4 regions of the Streptomyces sp. cg35 genome follow, and region 4 is predicted to be linked to each of the others. Evidence: riboswitches for the same ligand, from Rfam matches in the RefSeq annotation. Region 4 holds a riboswitch; each other region holds the start of a gene.
What was found. Region 4 has a riboswitch for cyclic di-AMP ahead of ACQUQD_RS06520 (M23 family metallopeptidase). Riboswitches for the same ligand answer to the same signal wherever they lie in the genome.
Positions count from the first base shown of each region.

Region 1: linked by a shared signal. The riboswitch ahead of ACQUQD_RS16255 (NlpC/P60 family protein) and the one ahead of ACQUQD_RS06520 (M23 family metallopeptidase) in region 4 are both predicted to bind cyclic di-AMP.
Region 2: linked by a shared signal. The riboswitch ahead of ACQUQD_RS17005 (transglycosylase family protein) and the one ahead of ACQUQD_RS06520 (M23 family metallopeptidase) in region 4 are both predicted to bind cyclic di-AMP.
Region 3: linked by a shared signal. The riboswitch ahead of ACQUQD_RS10720 (M23 family metallopeptidase) and the one ahead of ACQUQD_RS06520 (M23 family metallopeptidase) in region 4 are both predicted to bind cyclic di-AMP.

Region 1 is NZ_CP191268.1:3,570,924-3,575,962, reverse strand. It holds gene ACQUQD_RS16265 (hypothetical protein) at 1-139, shown strand, start outside; gene ACQUQD_RS16260 (tellurite resistance/C4-dicarboxylate transporter family protein) at 117-1,091, opposite strand; gene ACQUQD_RS16255 (NlpC/P60 family protein) at 1,117-2,307, opposite strand; cyclic di-AMP (ydaO/yuaA leader) riboswitch at 2,315-2,469, opposite strand; gene pcrA (DNA helicase PcrA) at 2,873-5,039, shown strand, end outside.
Region 2 is NZ_CP191268.1:3,749,749-3,754,787, reverse strand. It holds gene ACQUQD_RS17015 (cytochrome P450 family protein) at 25-1,251, shown strand; gene ACQUQD_RS17010 (transglycosylase family protein) at 1,413-2,402, shown strand; cyclic di-AMP (ydaO/yuaA leader) riboswitch at 2,584-2,740, shown strand; gene ACQUQD_RS17005 (transglycosylase family protein) at 2,745-3,437, shown strand; gene eno (phosphopyruvate hydratase) at 3,806-5,039, shown strand, end outside.
Region 3 is NZ_CP191268.1:2,321,271-2,326,309, reverse strand. It holds gene ACQUQD_RS10725 (M16 family metallopeptidase) at 1-1,015, shown strand, start outside; cyclic di-AMP (ydaO/yuaA leader) riboswitch at 1,253-1,417, shown strand; gene ACQUQD_RS10720 (M23 family metallopeptidase) at 1,430-2,218, shown strand; gene ACQUQD_RS10715 (GntR family transcriptional regulator) at 2,442-3,128, shown strand; gene ACQUQD_RS10710 (HPr family phosphocarrier protein) at 3,334-3,615, opposite strand; gene ACQUQD_RS10705 (GNAT family N-acetyltransferase) at 3,805-5,039, shown strand, end outside.
Region 4 is NZ_CP191268.1:1,336,748-1,341,786, reverse strand. It holds gene ACQUQD_RS06535 (helix-turn-helix domain-containing protein) at 1-567, shown strand, start outside; gene ACQUQD_RS06530 (DUF6126 family protein) at 560-733, shown strand; gene ACQUQD_RS06525 (tyrosine-protein phosphatase) at 739-1,536, opposite strand; cyclic di-AMP (ydaO/yuaA leader) riboswitch at 1,914-2,099, shown strand; gene ACQUQD_RS06520 (M23 family metallopeptidase) at 2,103-2,858, shown strand; gene ACQUQD_RS06515 (hypothetical protein) at 2,945-3,259, opposite strand; gene ACQUQD_RS06510 (helix-turn-helix domain-containing protein) at 3,505-3,888, shown strand; gene ACQUQD_RS06505 (hypothetical protein) at 4,278-4,613, shown strand; gene ACQUQD_RS06500 (hypothetical protein) at 4,620-4,892, shown strand; gene ACQUQD_RS06495 (hypothetical protein) at 4,889-5,039, shown strand, end outside.

The DNA.
Region 1 (5,039 bases), 2.2 Mb from region 4:
CGTGAAGCTGGCGATCCTGATCGTCATCCTCGGCATCGTCTACGTGAAGCGCGACGAGGAGAAGGCGGAGAAGGGCCTGTTCGCGGCGGTCGGCGGCCTCACCGTGGCCAACATCTTCATCGCCGTGCTCTGGACCTGACGGCCCCGGCCGAGCGGGCCGCCCCCACCGCGGTGACCAGCCAGACGGCCACCGCGATCCACAACAGCACCTGTCCCGGCCCCTTGAGCCAGGACGTCTCGACGGCGGTGGCCACGGAGAGCGTGGCCACGGCCGTCACCCCCATCGGGAACACCGTCGACCAGCGCCGCACGTCGTACGTGAACCGCGGCTCCAGCACCTCCGCCACCGCGAGCACCACGTACCAGGCCAGGTCGAGCGCGAGCAGCACCCCGCACATGTCGCGCAGCACCCCGGTGACGTCGGAGTTCCAGAGGTCACCGGCCCGCCCGGCGAGCACCAGCCGGGCCGCCGCGAGCGCCGAGATCCCCAGCGCCCCGCCCGCGATCCAGTGGTCCCCGGCCCCCTCGAACACCTGCCGGCGGTCGAACCGGGCGAACGCGACGACGTACAGCACGATCCCGCACCAGAACACCACCACCGCCGCGTGGCCGAGCCAGGCCACGCCCAGCTCCGCCGACAGCGTCGCCCCGAGCACGGCCAGGCTCTGGGTCGCCACGCAGACGAGGAAGACGAGCCCCGGCATCCGCGGTTTCCAGTGGCGGACGACGGCGAGGAGCAGCACGGGCCACACGAGCGCGGCGATCACCAGCAGCGCCTCGGCGAGCGCCTGCAGGCCCGCCAGCGAGAGCCGGGTGCCGAGGACGCACGTCGCCGCGACCGCGGTCAGCGCGGGCGGCGTGTCCGCCTCGCGCTCCCAGCGGCCGCGGTCGCGGACGAGACGGAGCAGGAAATCGCAGGCCAGCACCGCCCAGAGCGCCGCGGCAAGGACCAGGAAGACACCGGACAGGACGGCGTACCCGGTCAGCCGGAACCCGACCGAGACGATGCCGGTCGCCATCACGGCGGCACCGGCGGCGGGCGGGAGCTGGGACCAGAAGGACTGCGGGATCACGTCCGGGCGGTGCTGCACCGCCCGAACGTAACCGCGGATCCGGTCAGGCGGGGCGCACCACGCTGTGGATCGACCCCGTGCCGTCGTAGTAGATGGACTCCTCGCGGACGTACGCCCCCGGCTTCGGCGCGTGGATCATCATGCCGTCGCCGAGGTAGAGGCCGACGTGGCTGATGTCGTCGTAGAAGAAGACCAGGTCACCCGGCTGGATGTCGGAGAGCGGGACGGTCGTGCCGACCTCCACCTGGTCCCAGGTGGTGCGCGGCAGCGAGATGCCCGCCGCCTTCCAGGCCGCCTGGGTCAGCCCCGAGCAGTCGTACGAGTCCGGGCCCGTGGCGCCCCACACGTACGGCTTGCCCTCCTGGGACTTGGCGAACGCCAGCGCCTTCGCCGCCTTGGCCGCGTAGGTCGACGACGAGCCGGACGAGCCGGACGAGCCGGACCCCGATCCGGACGACGTACCCGAGCCGTCCTCCTGCCGGGCCGCCTCCTCGGCCGCCTTCCGCTTCTGCTCCTCCTCGGCCTTCTGCTTCTGGGCGAGCTCGGCGGCCTTCTTGCGGGCCGCCTCTTCCTTCTTCTTCTCGATCGCCGCGAGCCGCTGCTTCTCCTCGGCCGTCAGCTCGGACAGCAGCCGGCGCGCGTCGGAGAGCTTGGACTGCACGCTCTGCTTCGAGGTCTTCAGCTCGGTCTGCGAGGAGGTGAGCTGCTGGAGGTTCTCCTGCGCCTCGGTGCGCTTCTTCGCGGTCGCGCGCTGCTGCTCCTGGTAGTCGTCGACCGCCTTCTTCTGGCTGGCGGTCATCCGGCTCATCAGGTGGTTCTGCGCGAAGTAGTCCTCGGGGTCGTCGGCGAGGAACATCGTCGCGGTGTCGCTGACCCCGCCCGAGCGGTACTGCTCGGCGGCGAACCGGCCCAGGTCCTGGCGGGCCGCGTTCATCTTCTCGGTGCGCTGCGCGATGTCGTCGAGGAGCTGGTCGACCTGCTTCTTCTTGCTGTCGGTCTGCTCCTTGGCGGAGTTGTACTTCTGCGTGGCGACCTCGGCCTGCCGGTACAGGGTGTCGACCTTCTTCTGCACCTCTTCGAGGCTCGGCCTGGCCGGCTGCGCGGGGGCGGCCTGTGCCGTCTGCGAGAGCAGGGCCACCGAGGTGAGGGCGGCGGTCGTGATCCCGACCGCGGGGGTGGTGCGAAGGCCGCCCGACATCCGGGAGCGGGTGCGCGGCTTGCGGTGCGACGCCAAGGAGGCGACTCCTTCCGTGGTCCGCCTACCGGGTTAGCTGTCGGGTTCGGGCGTACGGAAGGCTGCCCTACGGTCAACTGCCCGATGGTGCCGGGCCGTTGAGTCGATTCACCCCAAGGTCGGTTGGGTCCCCGGTTCCCTGCCTCTCGGCGTACGGAACTCAGCGGGGGCTGCCCGGTCGCCGCGTTGTTCGCGAGCGGGGGGACGGGCTGCCCGCGCAGCACCGTAGCCAACTCGTGTTGCTGCTGTGAAGGTTGATGTTCGATATGCCCGATACATTTTCGTGACCTTGGCGACTCCGCGGCCCCGCACCTGGCCGTATGCGGCCAACCCCTCATGGTCTGCGGCGATTTGTTCGCATTTCGTCCATGCGCTTGTCGGGGATGCGGGAGTGTGTGGGCTTCACTCACTATTTGTGAAGGTGTCGTCATGGAGTGTGACGAGGGGGCGTCCGGTGTCCGGGCCCGGCCGACCCGCGCGTTCCGAAGCCGCTGACCTGCTCGGACGGGCGGTGTGGTGAAGGCGGCGGCGGGGTGTCAGTGGGGCGGCCTAGACTCGTAGAGCGATGAGCAGCCTCTTTGACGACAACTTCCTGGCCAGCCTCCAGCGCGGCGCGGAGGAGCCCCCGCCGCCGCCCGAGGACGAGCACGACGGCCCCGCGCCGGAGCCGATCCCGGACGACCTGTTCGGCGGGAAGTTCGACGTGCCCCCGGCCAGGGACGCCTACTACCGCGACGGCGCCCCCCGCCCGGCCCTCGACCCGGCGGCCCTCCTCGACGGGCTGAACGAGAACCAGCGGGCGGCCGTCGTGCACGGCGGCACCCCACTGCTCATCGTCGCGGGCGCCGGCTCCGGCAAGACCCGCGTCCTCACCCACCGCATCGCCTACCTGCTGGCCGAGCGCGGCGTGCACCCCGGCCAGATCCTCGCGATCACGTTCACGAACAAGGCCGCGGGCGAGATGAAGGAGCGCGTCGAGTCCCTCGTCGGCCCGCGGGCCAACGCCATGTGGGTCTCGACCTTCCACAGCGCCTGCGTGCGCATCCTGCGCCGCGAGTCGAAGAAGCTCGGCTTCACCTCGTCGTTCTCGATCTACGACGCCGCCGACAGCAAGCGCCTGATGGCCCTGGTCTGCCGCGACCTGGACCTCGACCCGAAGAAGTTCCCGCCGAAGTCCTTCAGCGCCAAGATCTCGAACCTGAAGAACGAGCTGATCGACGAGGAGGACTTCGCCGGCCAGGCCGCCGACGGATTCGAGAAGACGCTCGCCCAGGCCTACGCGATGTACCAGTCGCGGCTGCGCGAGGCCAACGCGCTGGACTTCGACGACCTGATCATGACGACGGTGAACCTGCTGCGCGCGTTCCCCGACGTCGCCGAGCACTACCGCCGCCGCTTCCGCCACGTCCTGGTCGACGAGTACCAGGACACGAACCACGCGCAGTACGCGCTGGTGCGCGAGCTCGTCGGCCCGGCCCAGGACGCGGAGGGCAACGACGCGGACCCCGCCGAGCTCTGCGTCGTGGGTGACGCCGACCAGTCCATCTACGCGTTCCGCGGCGCCACGATCCGCAACATCCTCCAGTTCGAGGAGGACTACACGGACGCGACGACGATCCTGCTGGAGCAGAACTACCGCTCCACCCAGACGATCCTCTCCGCGGCCAACGCGGTCATCGAGCGCAACGAGTCGCGCCGCCCCAAGAACCTGTGGACCAACGCGGGCGCGGGCGCCCAGATCACCGGCTACGTCGCGGACACCGAGCACGACGAGGCCCAGTTCGTCGCCGAGGAGATCGACCGGCTCACGGACGCGGGCGACGCGAAGGCCGGCGACGTCGCCGTCTTCTACCGGACGAACGCGCAGTCCCGTGTCTTCGAAGAGATCTTCATCCGCGTCGGCCTGCCCTACAAGGTCGTCGGCGGCGTCCGCTTCTACGAGCGCAAGGAGGTCCGGGACGTCCTCGCCTACCTGCGGGTCCTGTCGAACCCCGAGGACTCCGTCCCGCTGCGCCGCATCCTGAACGTGCCCAAGCGCGGCATCGGCGACCGCGCCGAGGCCATGATCGACGCACTGTCGCAGCGCGAGAAGATCTCCTTCCCGCAGGCACTGCGCCGCGTCGACGAGGCGTACGGCATGGCGGCCCGCTCGACGAACGCCGTGAAGCGGTTCAACACCCTCATGGAGGACCTGCGGACCATCGTGGAGTCGGGCGCCGGCCCGGCCACGGTCCTGGAGGCCGTCCTGGAGCGCACCGGGTACCTCGCCGAGCTGCAGTCCTCCACGGACCCGCAGGACGAGACCCGCATCGAGAACCTTCAGGAGCTCGCCGCCGTCGCCCTGGAATTCGAGCAGGAGTCCGGCGCGGCGGCCGAGGGCGCGGAGGAAGGCGAGGACGACGGCGCGTCCGCGGGCACCCTCTCCGACTTCCTGGAGCGCGTCGCGCTCGTCGCCGACTCCGACCAGATCCCCGACGAGGAGGACGACGGCAGCGGCGTCATCACCCTGATGACCCTGCACACCGCCAAGGGCCTCGAATTCCCCACGGTCTTCCTGACCGGCATGGAGGACGGCGTCTTCCCGCACATGCGCTCCCTCGGCCAGACCAAGGAACTGGAGGAGGAGCGGCGCCTCGCGTACGTCGGCATCACGCGCGCGCGGGAGCGGCTGTACCTGACGCGGTCGACGATGCGCAGCGCCTGGGGCCAGCCCTCGTACAACCCGCCCTCCC
Region 2 (5,039 bases), 2.4 Mb from region 4:
GCCCCGCACGACGCCCCCGCCGCGATGCCCGAACTCTTCACCTGGGAGTTCGCGAGCGACCCGTACCCCGCCTACGCCTGGCTGCGCGAGCACGCCCCCGTGCACCGCACCACCCTGCCCAGCGGCGTCGAGGCCTGGCTGGTCACCCGGTACGCGGATGCCCGGCAGGCCCTCGCCGACCAGCGGCTCAGCAAGAACCCGGACCATCACGACGGGTCGTCGCACGCCAAGGGCAAGACCGGCATCCCGGGCGAGCGCAAGGCCGATCTGATGACGCACCTGCTCAACATCGACCCGCCGGACCACACCCGGCTGCGCCGCCTCGTCTCGAAGGCGTTCACCCCGCGTACGGTGGCCGAATTCGCGCCCCGGGTGCAGGAGTTGACCGACGACCTGATCGACCGGTTCGCGGCGAAGGGCGAGGCGGACCTGATCCACGACTTCGCCTTCCCGCTCCCCATCTACGCCATCTGCGACCTGCTGGGCGTTCCGCGCGAGGACCAGGACGACTTCCGGGACTGGGCGGGCATGATGATCCGGCACGGGGGAGGGCCGCGCGGCGGCGTCGCCCGTTCCGTGAAGAAGATGCGCGGCTATCTCGCCGAGCTGATCCACCGCAAGCGCCACGACCCCGGCGACGATCTGATCTCCGGCCTGATCCGCGCCTCCGACCACGGCGAGCACCTCACCGAGAACGAGGCCGCGGCGATGGCCTTCATCCTGCTCTTCGCCGGCTTCGAGACGACGGTCAACCTCATCGGGAACGGCACGTACGCCCTGCTCACCCACCCCGAGCAGCGCGCGCGGCTGCAGCGGGCGCTGGCCGAGGGCGACACCGGGCTGCTGGCGACCGGCGTCGAGGAACTGCTGCGCTTCGACGGCCCGGTCGAGCTGGCGACCTGGCGGTTCGCGACCGAACCCCTCACCATCGGCGGCCAGGACATCGCCACCGGGGACCCGGTCCTCGTCGTGCTCGCCGCCGCCGACCGCGACCCGGCGCGCTTCGCCGCACCCGACACCCTCGACCTCGCGCGCCGCGACAACCAGCACCTCGGCTACGGCCACGGCATCCACTACTGCCTCGGCGCCCCCCTCGCGCGCCTGGAGGGACAGACCGCGCTCGCCACCTTGCTGACGCGCCTTCCGGACCTGCGACTTGCCCAGGATCCGGCCGATCTGCGGTGGCGCGGCGGTCTCATCATGCGTGGACTGCGCACGCTGCCGGTGGAGTTCACGCCCCACCAGAACTGACGAGCCGTCACATCTGTGACTTTCACGTGATCTGCGCTGCATCGACTTGTGACAAGCGTTCGAGTCCCGCTACGTTCACCAGTCATCGCGACATGTGCACATCCTGCACTCCCGCATCACCCGTCGCGTGCAGCAGCATCAGCCTCGCGAAAGGGAACCGCATGCTCTCCGGGAACGGTCGTCACCGTCGCCCCCGTCAGGCACCCGCTCTCGTTGTCGCCGCCGGTGTCACCGGCAGCGCCATCGCGATCCCGCTGCTCGCCGCGACCAACGCGAGCGCCGCCTCCACCAGCACGTGGGACAAGCTCGCCGAGTGCGAGTCCGGCGGCCAGTGGAGCCTGGACGCGGGCAACGGGTACTACGGCGGACTGCAGTTCTCGCAGGAGATGTGGGAGCAGTACGGCGGTCTCGACTACGCCGCGCGCGCCGACGAGGCCAGCAGATCCCAGCAGATAGCCGTCGCCGAGAAAGCGCTCGACGACCGCGGGCCGAGCGCCTGGCCGAGCTGCTCGATCGTGGCCGGTCTCACCAAGAGCGACGACTCGGCCGATGTCGACCCGGGCGCGAGCGCCTCCCCGTCGGACGACTCCTCGGACGGCTCCTCGGACTCCGCCGACGACTCCGCCACGGATTCGGGAGACAAGAATCACGACGGGTCCGGCACATCGGACACCCCGTCAGCCGACGCGACGGGCGATACCTCCGGTAACACGTCGAGCGACGACCCGAGCGACACGGCAAGCGACAAGTCGGACAAGTCGGGGCAGTCCGCCGACGATTCCGGCACCGACCCCAGCGCCGACGCCTCCGGCTCGGCGGCCGATCAGGAGCCCTCGGACGCGGCCACCCCGTCCGCCCCGGCCTCGGACGACGCCTCCGCCGGCGGCCGTCACCGCGGCGACCGCGCCACGGACGACACCTCCGACTCCCGTACGGGAGAAGGCCGTCACGCCTCCCGCGAGGAGCGGCGCGACGAAGGGACGTACACGGTCCGCTCCGGCGACAACCTGTGGGACATCGCCGACGCCCATGACGTCGACGGCGGGTGGGATGCGCTCTACGACCTGAACAAGAAGACGGTCGGCTCCGACCCCGACCTCATCCTTCCTGGTCAGAGTCTGGATCTTGGCCTCGAATCGGGCGAAAAGTAGCGGGAGTTCAGGGCTGGTTGGGGCGCGTATGTCCACTTTTGCGCGAGTGAGACATGAGTCTCAAAGACCCTGATCGTCTTTGAAATCGGGCGGATCCACTGCTTAACGTCGTCACCGCTCGCCACTGCGGGCCCCGACGGACGTCACGCCGAATCCTGCCAACGTCCGTACGGGAACAGTCGACGCGTCAGCGCCGTAGGCAGGAGCGGGGGACCCAGGTAAGTGCCGTTCAGGGAGACCGAGACGGCTTGGGGTTAAGCCGCGCACAAGGATGCGCGGCCGGGCACTCACTGGCCCGAACCCGACAGCTCACCTCGTAGGCGTCGGTGAGGGGATCTCTCCATGCTGCTTTCCAGCAAGGGCAAGCACCGCCGCCCGTCCAAGGCCGTCCGTGTCGCCACGCTCGCCGGCGTCGCCGGTGCCGCTGTCGCCGTCCCGCTGATGGGCGCCACCTCCGCCTCCGCCGCCTCCACCTCCGAGTGGGACCAGGTCGCGCAGTGCGAGTCCGGTGGCAACTGGTCCATCAACACGGGCAACGGCTACTACGGCGGCCTCCAGTTCTCGTCCTCGACCTGGGCCGCGTACGGCGGCACCGCCTACGCCTCCTCCGCCGACCAGGCCTCCAAGGCCCAGCAGATATCGGTCGCCGAGAAGGTCCTCGCCGCGCAGGGCAAGGGTGCCTGGCCGAGCTGTGGTGTGGGCCTGTCCGGCGCCTCCACCTCGAACTCCGCCCCGGCTCCCGAGCAGCCGAAGCAGCAGCAGGCTCAGCCGCAGCAGCGCTCCGAGTCCTCCACGACCACCCGCTCCGAGCAGCGCCAGGCGCCGCAGCAGCAGGAGTCGAAGAAGACCGTCACGACCCCGACCGGCAAGAAGGTCAAGAAGGGCGACGGCGAGTACAAGGTGAAGCACGGCGACACCCTCAGCAAGATCGCCGAGGCGCACGGCACCACCTGGCAGAAGGTGTTCAAGCTCAACAAGGACATCGTCACCGACGCCGACCTGATCTACCCGGGTCAGCAGCTGCACCTGAAGTAAGCCGCACGTATAGAGGGGAGCCTCGGCATCGGCGGACGCCGAGCTCTTTCGACCCGTCCCCATGTAACGGGCCGCTCGCATCGGCGCCCCATCCCGGCATCCGGGGTGGGGCGCCTTGCTGTCCGCCGACTGCGGCACCGTCGCGGCTGCCCGCGACCCGCACCCGGCGCTCGGCCCGGACACGGCGGACGGGATTCCGTCACCCGCACGCCACCACCCCGTTTTGTTCCAGTTGGGAACATTTCGCTAACGGCGTTGTCCACGAGACGGGCGGTCGGCTGGCCGATGCCCCGGAGCCGGTTAGGCTCATGGGTGCGGGAATGCGTTACCGAGGCAGCCCGCCCAGTTGCGTCACATCCCAGAAGGAGATGCTCGTGCCGTCCATCGACGTCGTCGTAGCCCGGGAAATCCTGGACTCCCGAGGCAACCCCACGGTCGAGGTCGAGGTCGGCCTCGACGACGGCAGCACGGGTCGTGCTGCCGTTCCGTCCGGTGCCTCCACCGGTGCCTTCGAGGCCATCGAACTCCGTGACGGTGACCCCAACCGTTACCAGGGCAAGGGTGTCGAGAAGGCCGTCCTCGCCGTCATCGAGCAGATCGGCCCGGAGCTCGTCGGCTACGACGCCACCGAGCAGCGCCTGATCGACCAGGCGATGTTCGACCTGGACGCCACGGACAACAAGGGCTCCCTCGGCGCCAACGCCATCCTCGGCGTCTCGCTCGCCGTGGCCCACGCCGCCTCCGAGGCCAGCGACCTGCCGCTCTTCCGCTACCTCGGCGGTCCGAACGCGCACCTGCTGCCCGTCCCGATGATGAACATCCTGAACGGTGGGTCGCACGCCGACTCCAACGTCGACATCCAGGAGTTCATGATCGCCCCGATCGGCGCGGAGTCCTTCTCCGAGGCGCTGCGCTGGGGCACCGAGGTCTACCACACCCTCAAGAAGGTCCTGAAGGCCAAGGGCCTGTCCACCGGCCTCGGCGACGAGGGCGGCTTCGCCCCGAACCTGGAGTCGAACCGCGCCGCCCTCGACCTCATCCTCGAGGCCATCAAGGAGGCCGGCTACATCCCCGGCCAGCAGGTCGCGCTCGCGCTGGACGTCGCCGCCTCCGAGTTCTACAAGGACGGCAAGTACCAGTTCGAGGGCAAGGAGCGCTCGGCGGCCGAGATGACCGAGTACTACGAGGAGCTCGTCTCCGCGTACCCGCTCGTCTCCATCGAGGACCCGCTGTACGAGGACGACTGGGCCGGCTGGAACGTCATCACCGAGAAGCTGGGCGACAAGGTCCAGCTCGTCGGCGACGACCTCTTCGTCACCAACCCGGAGCGCCTGGCCCGCGGCATCGAGGAGAACTCGGCGAACGCCCTCCTCGTCAAGGTCAACCAGATCGGCTCGCTGACCGAGACCCTGGACGCCGTCGAGCTGGCCCAGCGCAACGGCTTCAAGTGCATGATGTCGCACCGCTCCGGCGAGACCGAGGACGTCACCATCGCCGACCTGGCCGTCGCCACCAACTGCGGCCAGATCAAGACCGGCGCCCCGGCCCGCTCCGAGCGTGTCGCCAAGTACAACCAGCTCCTTCGCATCGAGGAGATCCTGG
Region 3 (5,039 bases), 980 kb from region 4:
CCTGCTGGCCGACGCCCTGCGGGCGCCCGCCTTCGCGGACAGCGAGATCGAGCGCCTCGTCCGCAACCGCCTGGACGAGATCCCGCACGAGAGCGCCAACCCGGCCCGCCGCGCCGCCAAGGAGCTCTCCAGGCAGCTCTTCCCGGCCGGCTCGCGCATGTCGCGCCCGCGTCAGGGCACCGAGGAGACCGTCGCCGCCATCGACGCGGCGGCCGTGCGCGCCTTCTACGAGAAGCACGTACGTCCCGCCACCGGGACCGTCGTCGTGGTGGGCGACCTGACGGGCACCGACCTCGACGCCCTCCTCGCGGACACGCTCGGCGCCTGGACCGGCGACACGAGCGAGCCGCGCCCGGCGCCGCCGGTCACCGCGGACGACACCGGCCGGGTCGTCGTCGTGGACCGTCCGGGAGCGGTGCAGACGCAGCTGCTCATCGGCCGGATCGGGCCCGACAAGCACGACCGCGTGTGGGCGGCGCAGATCCTCGGCACGTACTGCCTCGGCGGCACGCTCACCTCGCGCCTGGACCGCGTCCTGCGCGAGGAGAAGGGCTACACCTACGGTGTGCGGTCCTTCGCCCAGGTGCTGCGGTCCGCGCCCGACGGGACGGGCGCGGCGATGCTCGCCATCAGCGGCTCCGTGGACACTCCGAACACCGGACCCGCGCTCGACGACCTCTGGAAGGTCCTGCGCACGCTGGCCGCCGAGGGCCTCACGGACGCGGAACGCGACACGGCCGTGCAGAACCTGGTGGGTGTGGCCCCGCTGAAGTTCGAGACGGCCGCGGCGGTCGCGGGCACCCTCGCCGACCAGGTCGAGCAGCAGCTGCCGGACGACTTCCAGGCCCGGCTGTACCGCCAACTCGCCGAGACGGGCACCGTGGAGGCCACTGCGGCGGTCGTGAACGCCTTCCCGGCCGACCGGCTGGTGACGATCCTCGTGGGCGACGCCGCGCAGATCGAGGAGCCCGTCAGGGCCCTCGGCATCGGTGAGGTGACCGTGGTCACGGGCTGACCCCCGTCCCGCACGCCGCACGAAGCCCCGATGGTCACGCCGACCACCGGGGCTTCGTGCTGTCGCTCACGTCCGTCCACGACCGGCCTTGGATCACGAATGTCCGAATTGGGGCGGAGGTTGCCTGTCTGGTCTGTGGCATGCACTACAAAAGCCGGGATCCGTTTGTTGATTAAAAGATGTCCCGTTTAGCGTCGGTCCGGCTGTCCGCCAGACCTACGTCGCGCCCGCGACACCGGACAGTCATCGCCGAGTCCCCCACGGCGCGAGCCAGGGGAGCCGGGGACCCATCGCAGTCCCTGGGGTGAATCGGACGCTCTTCCCGTACGGGGAGGGTGTCCGTAGGAGACCTTCCTGCTCCGAACCCGTCAGCTAACCCGGTAGGCGAGAGGGAAGGAAAGGACCAGCCACTTCATGGCGTTCACCCGTGCCACCGGGAAGCACCGTCGTCCCAGCCGTCTCACGCGTACCACCGCGCAGGTCGCGGGTGTCGCGGCGATCACCACGACCGGTGTCCTCGGAGGCCTCGCCGCCCCCGCTCTCGCCGCCGACAACGCGGCCGCCGACCAGAACGGCCTGACCCAGGCCATCGCCATCGGCGACTCCCTGGCCGACCAGATCGACGCGCAGGCCTCCGCGCAGAAGAAGGCCGCCGCTGAAGCCGCCGCCAAGAAGAAGGCCGAGGCCGAGGCGAAGAAGAAGGCCGAGGAGGCCAAGCGCGAGGCCGAGGCGAAGGCCAAGAAGGAGCGCGAGGCCAAGGAGCGCGCCGCCCGTGAGGCCGAGCGCAAGCGCCTCAACTCCTTCGTGGCACCGATCACCGGCTCCTACGTCTCCACCGCCTACAAGGCGAGCAGCGGCCTGTGGTCCTCCGGCAGCCACACCGGCATCGACTTCCACGCGGCGAGCGGCACCTCCGTGCACGCCGTGGGCTCCGGCACCGTCGTCGAGGCCGGCTGGGGCGGCGCGTACGGCAACAACATCGTGATCAAGATGAACGACGGCACGTACACCCAGTACGGTCACCTGTCGTCCATCGGTGTCTCCGTCGGCCAGGCCGTCACCCCCGGCCAGCAGATAGGCCTCTCCGGCGCCACCGGCAACGTCACGGGCCCGCACCTCCACTTCGAGGCCCGCACGACCCCCGACTACGGCTCCGACATGGACCCCGTCGCGTACCTCCGCTCGCACGGCGTGAACGTCTGACGCATCCGCAGCAGCAGTCCCCGAAAGCCCCGGCCGCCGAGCCGGGGCTTTCGCGTGTGCACGCCGTTCCTGTCCAAAAAATATCCATGGATTCCGGCCTGCCGTCGGAAATTCAAGGAGGGTGGAATAGAGTCACTGGGCGGGCGCGTCGAACAGGTGTCAATCGCGCTTGCACGGGCGTCAATCGACCGCGTTTCGCGGGGATTAAGGCGGAGGTCGGGTCATGCGCATTCCCGCGCACTCGGTATGCACGGCGATCCGCGACGACATCGTCGCGGGTGTCTACGAGCGCGGCAGCAGGCTCACCGAGGAACTGCTCGCGCGCCGCTACGGGGTCTCGCGCGTCCCGGTCCGCGAGGCGCTGCGCACCCTGGAGGCCGAGGGCTTCGTCGTCACGCGCAGGCACGCGGGCGCGTGCGTGGCCGAACCCACCGAGCAGGAGGCCGCCGACCTGCTGGAGATCCGCATGCTGCTGGAGCCGCTGGGTGCCGCACGCGCCGCGCAGCGCCGCACCGAGGCCCACCTCAAGGTGCTGCGTGGCCTGGTCAGGCTGGGGCAGGAGCGCTCCAGGCGGGGCCAGAGCGAGGATCTGCGCTCCCTGGGCGGCTGGTTCCACGAGACCCTCGCACAGGCCTCGGGAAGCCCCGGCCTGATCACCCTGCTCACCCAGCTCCGGCACAAGATCGCGTGGATGTACGCCGTCGAGACCCCGGCCCAGCCGGGCGATTCCTGGGCGGAGCACGGCGCCATCGTGGACGCGGTGGCCCGCGGCGACGCCGAGCGGGCCCGCTCCCTGACCGCCCTGCACACCGAGCGCGCCGTCACGGCCCACCGGCTGCGCGTCCCCCGCGCGGGCGACCGTGTGAGGACTTCGCAACATGCCGTAAACACGGCGGGGCTCCAGCATTAACAGGGGGGCCGTATACAAAGAAGTGCGGTATTCATCGAATGAGCCGCGCAGTATCTTTTGCCGCCCTGATTAAAGACGTCCAGTGCGGTGTAATTCTGCTGCCCTATTCGGCGTGCTTGAATTTCGCGCGGTGGTGTCCGAATGCGAAAACGGCGGAGCCGCGCGCCCTCGAAGGGAAACGCGCGGCTCCGCCGAACTGATGGGATCAGACGGTCTCGGGAAGCTCCTCGAGGCCCTCGGAGACCAGCTTCGCCAGACGGTCGAGCGCGGCGTCCGCACCCTCGGCGTCGGAGGCCAGGACGATCTCCTCGCCGCCCTGGGCGCCCAGGCCCAGCACCGCGAGCATGGAGGCGGCGTTGACCGGGTTGCCGTCAGCCTTGGCGATCGTCACGGGGACGCCGGCCGCCGTGGCCGCGCGGACGAAGATGGAGGCGGGGCGGGCGTGGAGGCCCTCGGCCCAGCCGACGTTGACGCGGCGCTCAGCCATGTGATGCTGCCCTTCAGGTGTCTCACGGTTGTCTAGACCATTCTCACACACCGTGGAGCGTGCTCGACGCGGACCCAGGTCCCCTCCGAGCACTGCCCTTCGGCCTTCCATAGCCTGCCTCCCACGCGCGCGGGCCGCGACCCGTACGACTGTCGCCCGCTTGTCGGTGGCCAGCCCTACCCTTGCGGCATGGAGACCCCGTCGGACCGGCACGCCTACCCCGCCCACTGGGAGGCCGACGTCGTGCTGCGCGACGGCGGCACCGCCCGGATCAGGCCCATCACCACCGACGACGCCGAGCGCCTGACCAGCTTCTACGAGCAGGTCTCGGACGAGTCGAAGTACTACCGCTTCTTCGCGCCCTACCCCCGTCTGTCCGACAAAGACGTCCACCGCTTCACCCATCACGACTACGTGGACCGCGTCGGCCTGGCCGCCACGGTGGGCGGCGAGTTCATCGCGACCGTCCGCTACGACCGGATCGACCCGAACGGCAGACCCGCCTCCGCGCCCGCCGACGAGGCCGAGGTCGCCTTCCTCGTGCAGGACGCCCATCAGGGGCGCGGCGTGGCGTCCGCCCTTCTGGAGCACATCGCCGCCGTCGCCCGGGAGCGCGGCATCCGCCGGTTCGCCGCCGAGGTGCTCCCCGCCAACACCAAAATGATCAAGGTGTTCACGGACGCCGGATACACCCAGAAGCGCAGCTTCGAGGACGGCGTCGTCCGCCTGGAGTTCGACCTGGAGCCCACGGAGGCGTCCCTCGCGGTGCAGCGCGCCCGTGAGCAGCGTGCCGAGGCCCGTTCCGTGCAGCGGCTCCTCGCCCCCGGCTCCGTCGCGGTGATCGGCGTGGGGCGGGCACCCGGAGGAGTGGGCCGCAGCGTTCTGGACAACCTCAAGGACGCGGGCTTCACGGGCCGCCTGTATGCGGTGAACAAGGCGTTCCCCGAGGACCTGACCGAGGTCGACGGCGTTCCCGCGCACCGTTGCGTCCGCGACATCGACCCGGCCGAGCCCGTCGACCTGGCCGTCGTCGCCGTACCCGCGCCGCACGTGCCCGACGTCGTCGCCGAGTGCGGTGAACGGGGTGTGCAGGGCCTGGTCGTGGTCTCCGCCGGATACGCCGAGAGCGGCGCCGAGGGCCGCGAGCGCCAGCGGGAACTGGTGCGCCAGGCCCGCACCTACGGAATGCGCATCGTCGGGCCGAACGCGTTCGGCGTCGTCAACACGTCCCCGGACGTACGACTCAACGCCTCGCTCGCCCCCGAGATGCCCCGCCCCGGCCGCATCGGCCTGTTCGCCCAGTCCGGCGCCATCGGCATCGCCCTGCTGGCCCGCCTGCACCGACGGGGCGGAGGAGTGACCGGCGCCACGGGGATCTCGACGTTCGTCTCCGCGGGCAACCGCGCCGACGTCTCCGGGAACGA
Region 4 (5,039 bases):
GCCCTGCGCCGCCGTGCCGCCCTCACGCTGGAGGCCGCGGCCCGCTCCGCCGGTCTGTCGCCCGCGCATCTGTCGCGCCTGGAGACCGGTCAGCGCCAGCCCTCGCTGCCGATGCTGCTCGCCCTCGCCCGCATCTACGGTACGACGGTCTCCGAACTGCTCGGCGAGACCCCCGCCGACCGGGACGCGGTCGTCCGCGCCCGGGACATGGAGGCGACCGAGGCCGGCGGCTGGACGTACTTCCAGGCCGGTTCCCCCGGCCGCGGCATGCAGGCGCTGCGGGTCCACGTGCCGTACGGCTCGCAGGGCGACATCGTGCGCGTCCACCCCGGCGAGGAGTGGCTCTACGTCCTCGAAGGGCGGCTGCGGCTGCGCCTGGGGGACACGTCCTACCGGCTCGACCCCGGGGACAGCGCGCACTTCGACTCGCTCACCCCGCACCGGATCGCCGCGGGGGACCCGGGCGGGGCCGAGCTCCTCTTCGTACACACCCTGCTGCAGAGCCCGACCGCCGCGCTGTGCCTCGGCCCGGCGGCCGGTCCGGCCCGGGAGGCCCGACATGACTGACATGAGCGACGCGACCGAGCCCACCGCCGGGGAACAGCCCGCCCGGCGGGACATCGAGGACAAGCTGCCGCGCGGCATCTGGGTCCGGGTCCTCGTGTACGTCTTCGCGGGGCACGCCCTCGCCGCCTTCATCTACCTGCTGTTCACGCTGGGCGGGGGCGAGTAGCCGGGTCAGACCAGGAGCCGCTCGCGCAGCCGGTCGCGCTCGGCCGCGGTGAGCCCCAGGCCCTCCTCGAAGTAGCGGTCCGTGCCGCCCCAGGTCTGCTCGATGGTGTCGAAGGCCGCGTGCAGGTACGTGGAGCGAGCGTCGAAGAGCGGGCTGAGCAGCTCCATGACCTCGGGGGAGTAGGCGTCGGCGGACGTGCCGCTGCGGCGCACCTTGTAGCGGCGGTGCTTCGCGTTCGACTCCAGGTAGTCCGCCTCGATCGCGTCGCGCTCCACGCCGACGGCGAGCAGCGTCACCGCGATCGACAGCCCCGCCCGGTCCTTGCCCGCCGCACAGTGCATCAGGGCGGGGACGCTGTCCTCGGCGATCGAGCGCAGCACGCGGCTGTGCTCGGCGGTGCGCTGGGTGATGATCGAGCGGTACGACGTGATCATGCGGTCCGCGGCGCGGCCCTCGGACAGCAGGGACCGCAGCTGCTCTATGTCGCCGTCGCGGACCATCTGCCAGAACTCGGCGCCGTCCGCCGGGTCGGACAGCGGCAGGTTCACATTGCGCACGCCGGGCAGCTCGACGTCGGCGCCCTCCAGCCGCTGGTCCGCGGCGTTGCGGAAGTCGAAGACGGTGTGCAGGCCGAGCCCGGCGAGGAACGCCGCGTCCTCGGCGGTGGCGTGGGCGAGATGGCCGCTGCGGTAGAGCACGCCCGGCCGCACGCTCCGGCCGTCCACCGTCGGCAGGCCGCCCACATCGCGGAAGTTGCGCACTCCGAACAGCTCGGGCTCGGTGGACGGGGCGTGCTGCGTCACGGGGGCTCCTCCCGGTCGGATCACCGGCGTTGCTCGCCGGCGGGCGCGCTCCCGACGATACGACATGGATTCCGACGGCAACCATGTGTCCGTTTTAGGTATTTATGCGCCAACTATCCGCAAGGGAAGGGAGATTGTGGCCGGGCGCGTGAGCAGGCTCATAGCCGTGACGGTGCGTGGCGGTCGCCTCGAATCCACCTCTCGGGAATTCCCTTGATTTTCTTGAAGGTATGGCGCCGGTAAAGCGCGACCGTCGACGCAGGGTGACACAGAAAGCTCTCAGTCGATCAAGAAAGCGGCACCATAAGTCAATTCGATGCTTGTCGCCGCCTTTCGTACTGCCTTACGGTCACCCTTCAATCCGGGCGGAACGCCTAGTCCTGCCACCGCCCGGACTCCGAACCACGACCCGTGACGGCAGGAGCGGGGGACCCACAGGCAGTACGCCGCCGAGGGAATTCCCCATGCGGCTAGGGGTGAAGTCGTGCTCGTACACCGGGCGCGGCCGGGCAACTCCAGCCCGAACCCGACAGCTCACCTCGCAGGCGACGGAGAGGAAATCCGCCATGCCCGCCAAGGGAAAGCACCGCCGCCCGAAGTCCCAGCGCGTCACGCGCGCCGCCGCCGTCGCCTCGGCCGGCGGGGCCGCGCTCGCCCTGCCGCTCATCGGCGCCACCGGCGCCCACGCGGCGACCGCCGACACCGCCGCGAAGACCTACACGGTCAAGGCCGGTGACACGCTCTCCAAGATCGCCAAGGCGCAGGACGTCGACGGCGGCTGGAAGAAGCTCTACCAGGCCAACAAGGACGTCGTCGGCTCCGACTCCGGCCTCATCAAGCCCGGCATGAAGCTCACGCTGGACGGCGCCGCGGCCAAGAGCGCCACCACCACGGCCACGCAGGCGAGCACCACCACGGCCGACTACGTGAAGCCCGTCGACGGCACCAGTGGCACGCCCTACCACCAGTCCGGCTCGATGTGGTCCAGCGGCTACCACACCGGCACCGACTTCGTCGTGCCCACCGGCACCTCGATCAAGGCGGTCGGCGCCGGCACCGTCGTCTCCGCCGGCTTGGACGGCGCCTACGGCAACGAGGTCGTCATCCAGCACGCCGACGGCCGCTACTCGCAGTACGCCCACATGTCGTCAGTCGGCGTCTCCTCCGGGCAGACCGTCACCGCGGGCCAGCAGATCGGCCTCTCCGGCGCGACCGGCAACGTCACCGGACCGCACCTGCACTTCGAGATCCGTACGTCGCCGAGCTACGGCTCCGACATCGACCCGCTGGCGTACCTGCGCGAGCACGGCGTCAACGTCTGAGCCGCGGCACCACGCGCGATCTTCTCGGCGCCCGGGGATATTCCCCGGGCGCCGAGTGGGTTTTCTCACCACGCGTCAACCCCTGGCTACGGTCGCGTATGAAGACTCTCAAGGCGATTCCGCACTGCGGAAGGATCGATTTTGGCCACCCAGGCGTTGCCCGGTTCGCACATATCCAGGGGGTTCACGCCGAACAGGTCGGCTGCGGCGTGCATCTCACGCATCAGCCAGTTTGTCTTCATACTGATGCGCCGGCTGACGCTGGCGGCATCGACAGGCTTGGCCGGCTGGAGGGCAAACCCCAGCTCCGCCCGAGTCAGCCCGGAGACTCTGAGTGCCAGGTCCACCGAGGCGGAGAAGTTCTTCTCCGTGTCCGTGGGCTCTATCCTCGCGGCAGTCATCTACGTCCCTCGTAGTTGGTCACGCGCCCCGTCGACGGGGACGCATGTAGGTCGCGCTTCCTGCGATCACTTTACAGCGGACCCCGCACGAATCGCACGCGAACTGAGAAAATCTCGTTCAGCTTGAAGTTTCCTCATGCGGCCCTCTACTGTGCTCGCATGATCCCCAACCCCCCGGGCCTTGCCCCGCTATGCCCATTTGTCGACACGGTCAGTAGCCGTGTCGGGCCTGGCGGTGACACGCGGTGAGCGCGCGCAACGACGTCATGTTCGGTGGCGTGGGCGCGGCCGACAGGATCGCCCACCGGGGTCCAGAGGGATATTCGCAAACGCCGCTCTGGGTTGTCCTGCGTTGCCGCAAAGAGGTCTGGCTCTACGACTACTTGCGCGCCGCGTACGGCGGCTACGACGAGGTGTTTCCCAGCATCAAGACGATCGCGAAGGACTGCGAGGTCTCCCGCCGAACCGTCGAGCGCACCCTGTCCCTGCTCATCGAAGCGGGCGCCATGTCCCGCAGTCCGCAGTACCGCGAGAACGGCGGACGCACCGCGAATCTCTACCTCACCGAGTGGTTCCCGCCGGAGCACCCGAGCCGTGCAGGGGCCTCTGCTGTACCGCCAAACGAGTGAAGACCAGGTCAGACCCCTGCGTCAAAAATGACGCACCCCCCTGCGACAAAAATGACGCACCCCCCTGCGTCAGATCTGTCGCACCCCCCTGCGTCAGATTTGACGCACCAAGAGACACATAGAAGTTGAGACACAGAGAAGGGGAGCCACACAGAAGCCGAGCCACACAGAACGTCGTGAGCCTTCGGCTCACTGCCTTTCCGGGGGGACTGTCGCCTCCCCCCGGGCCCCCATAGACACGTTCGCTTCGCTCACGCCGGTCTCGGCAAGCCGAGCCCCTGTAACCCCTGGGCTTATCGCCGTCGAGCAAGCTCCAACTACCTGATCTCTGAACAGAACCCCAGAAGCGCGTGCGTGCACGTTCGCGAGCGCGCGGAGAGAGAGCCCCGATGAGCGAGCAGCAGCACATTCTGTCGGCCGACGTCCAGAACACCCGGGGCGTCATGCTCTACGTCCACCGCGAGCAGACGCACGACACCGAGGAAACGCACGCTCGCGCTGGGCATTTGGGCTTCGGAACGTCGATGGAGTTGTCCGGGGTTATCGAGATCCTGAACGACGCGATACGCAGCAAGACGTCCGTGAAAGCCGTACGTGACGCTCTGCGCGCTGTTGCCGAGCGAGTCGACGCTCTCGATGCGGAGCGCGCTACAAGCCGCTCACAGGGGCGTGTGCCGCTTCAGCGCGAGGACGAATCCGCGCCCGATCCCTCCCATACCGAGTGAGGCACCGTGAACGACCCACTGACGTACGCCGAAGTCCTCGCCGTACGCGAGCGTGAACGCGAACTCTCCTACGCAGCCCAAGGCGTCCTCTCCCGCCTGCGCGCACTGCCCGTCGAGTGCCCCTACACCGCCGAGTCCCTGAGCCCCTGGACCGCCGACCGCGTCGACCGCATCCGCGGGTGCCTGCGTGAACTGTCCGCCGCCCGCTGGCTCGTGCGCTTCGACTACGAGGGCCTGGCCGACAACGAGGCGTACTACCTGCCCCGGGAGCTGGTGTGAACCCGAGCCCGGTCCGCAACACCCTGATCCACGTCGAGATCAAGGCCACCCCCGAGGGCGGTGAGACGCGCTGCATCGCCGATGCGTGGTTGCAGGTGCCGGCGTCGTCGTCGGAGGGCCTGCCCAGGGCGTTCGCCCGCGAGGTCG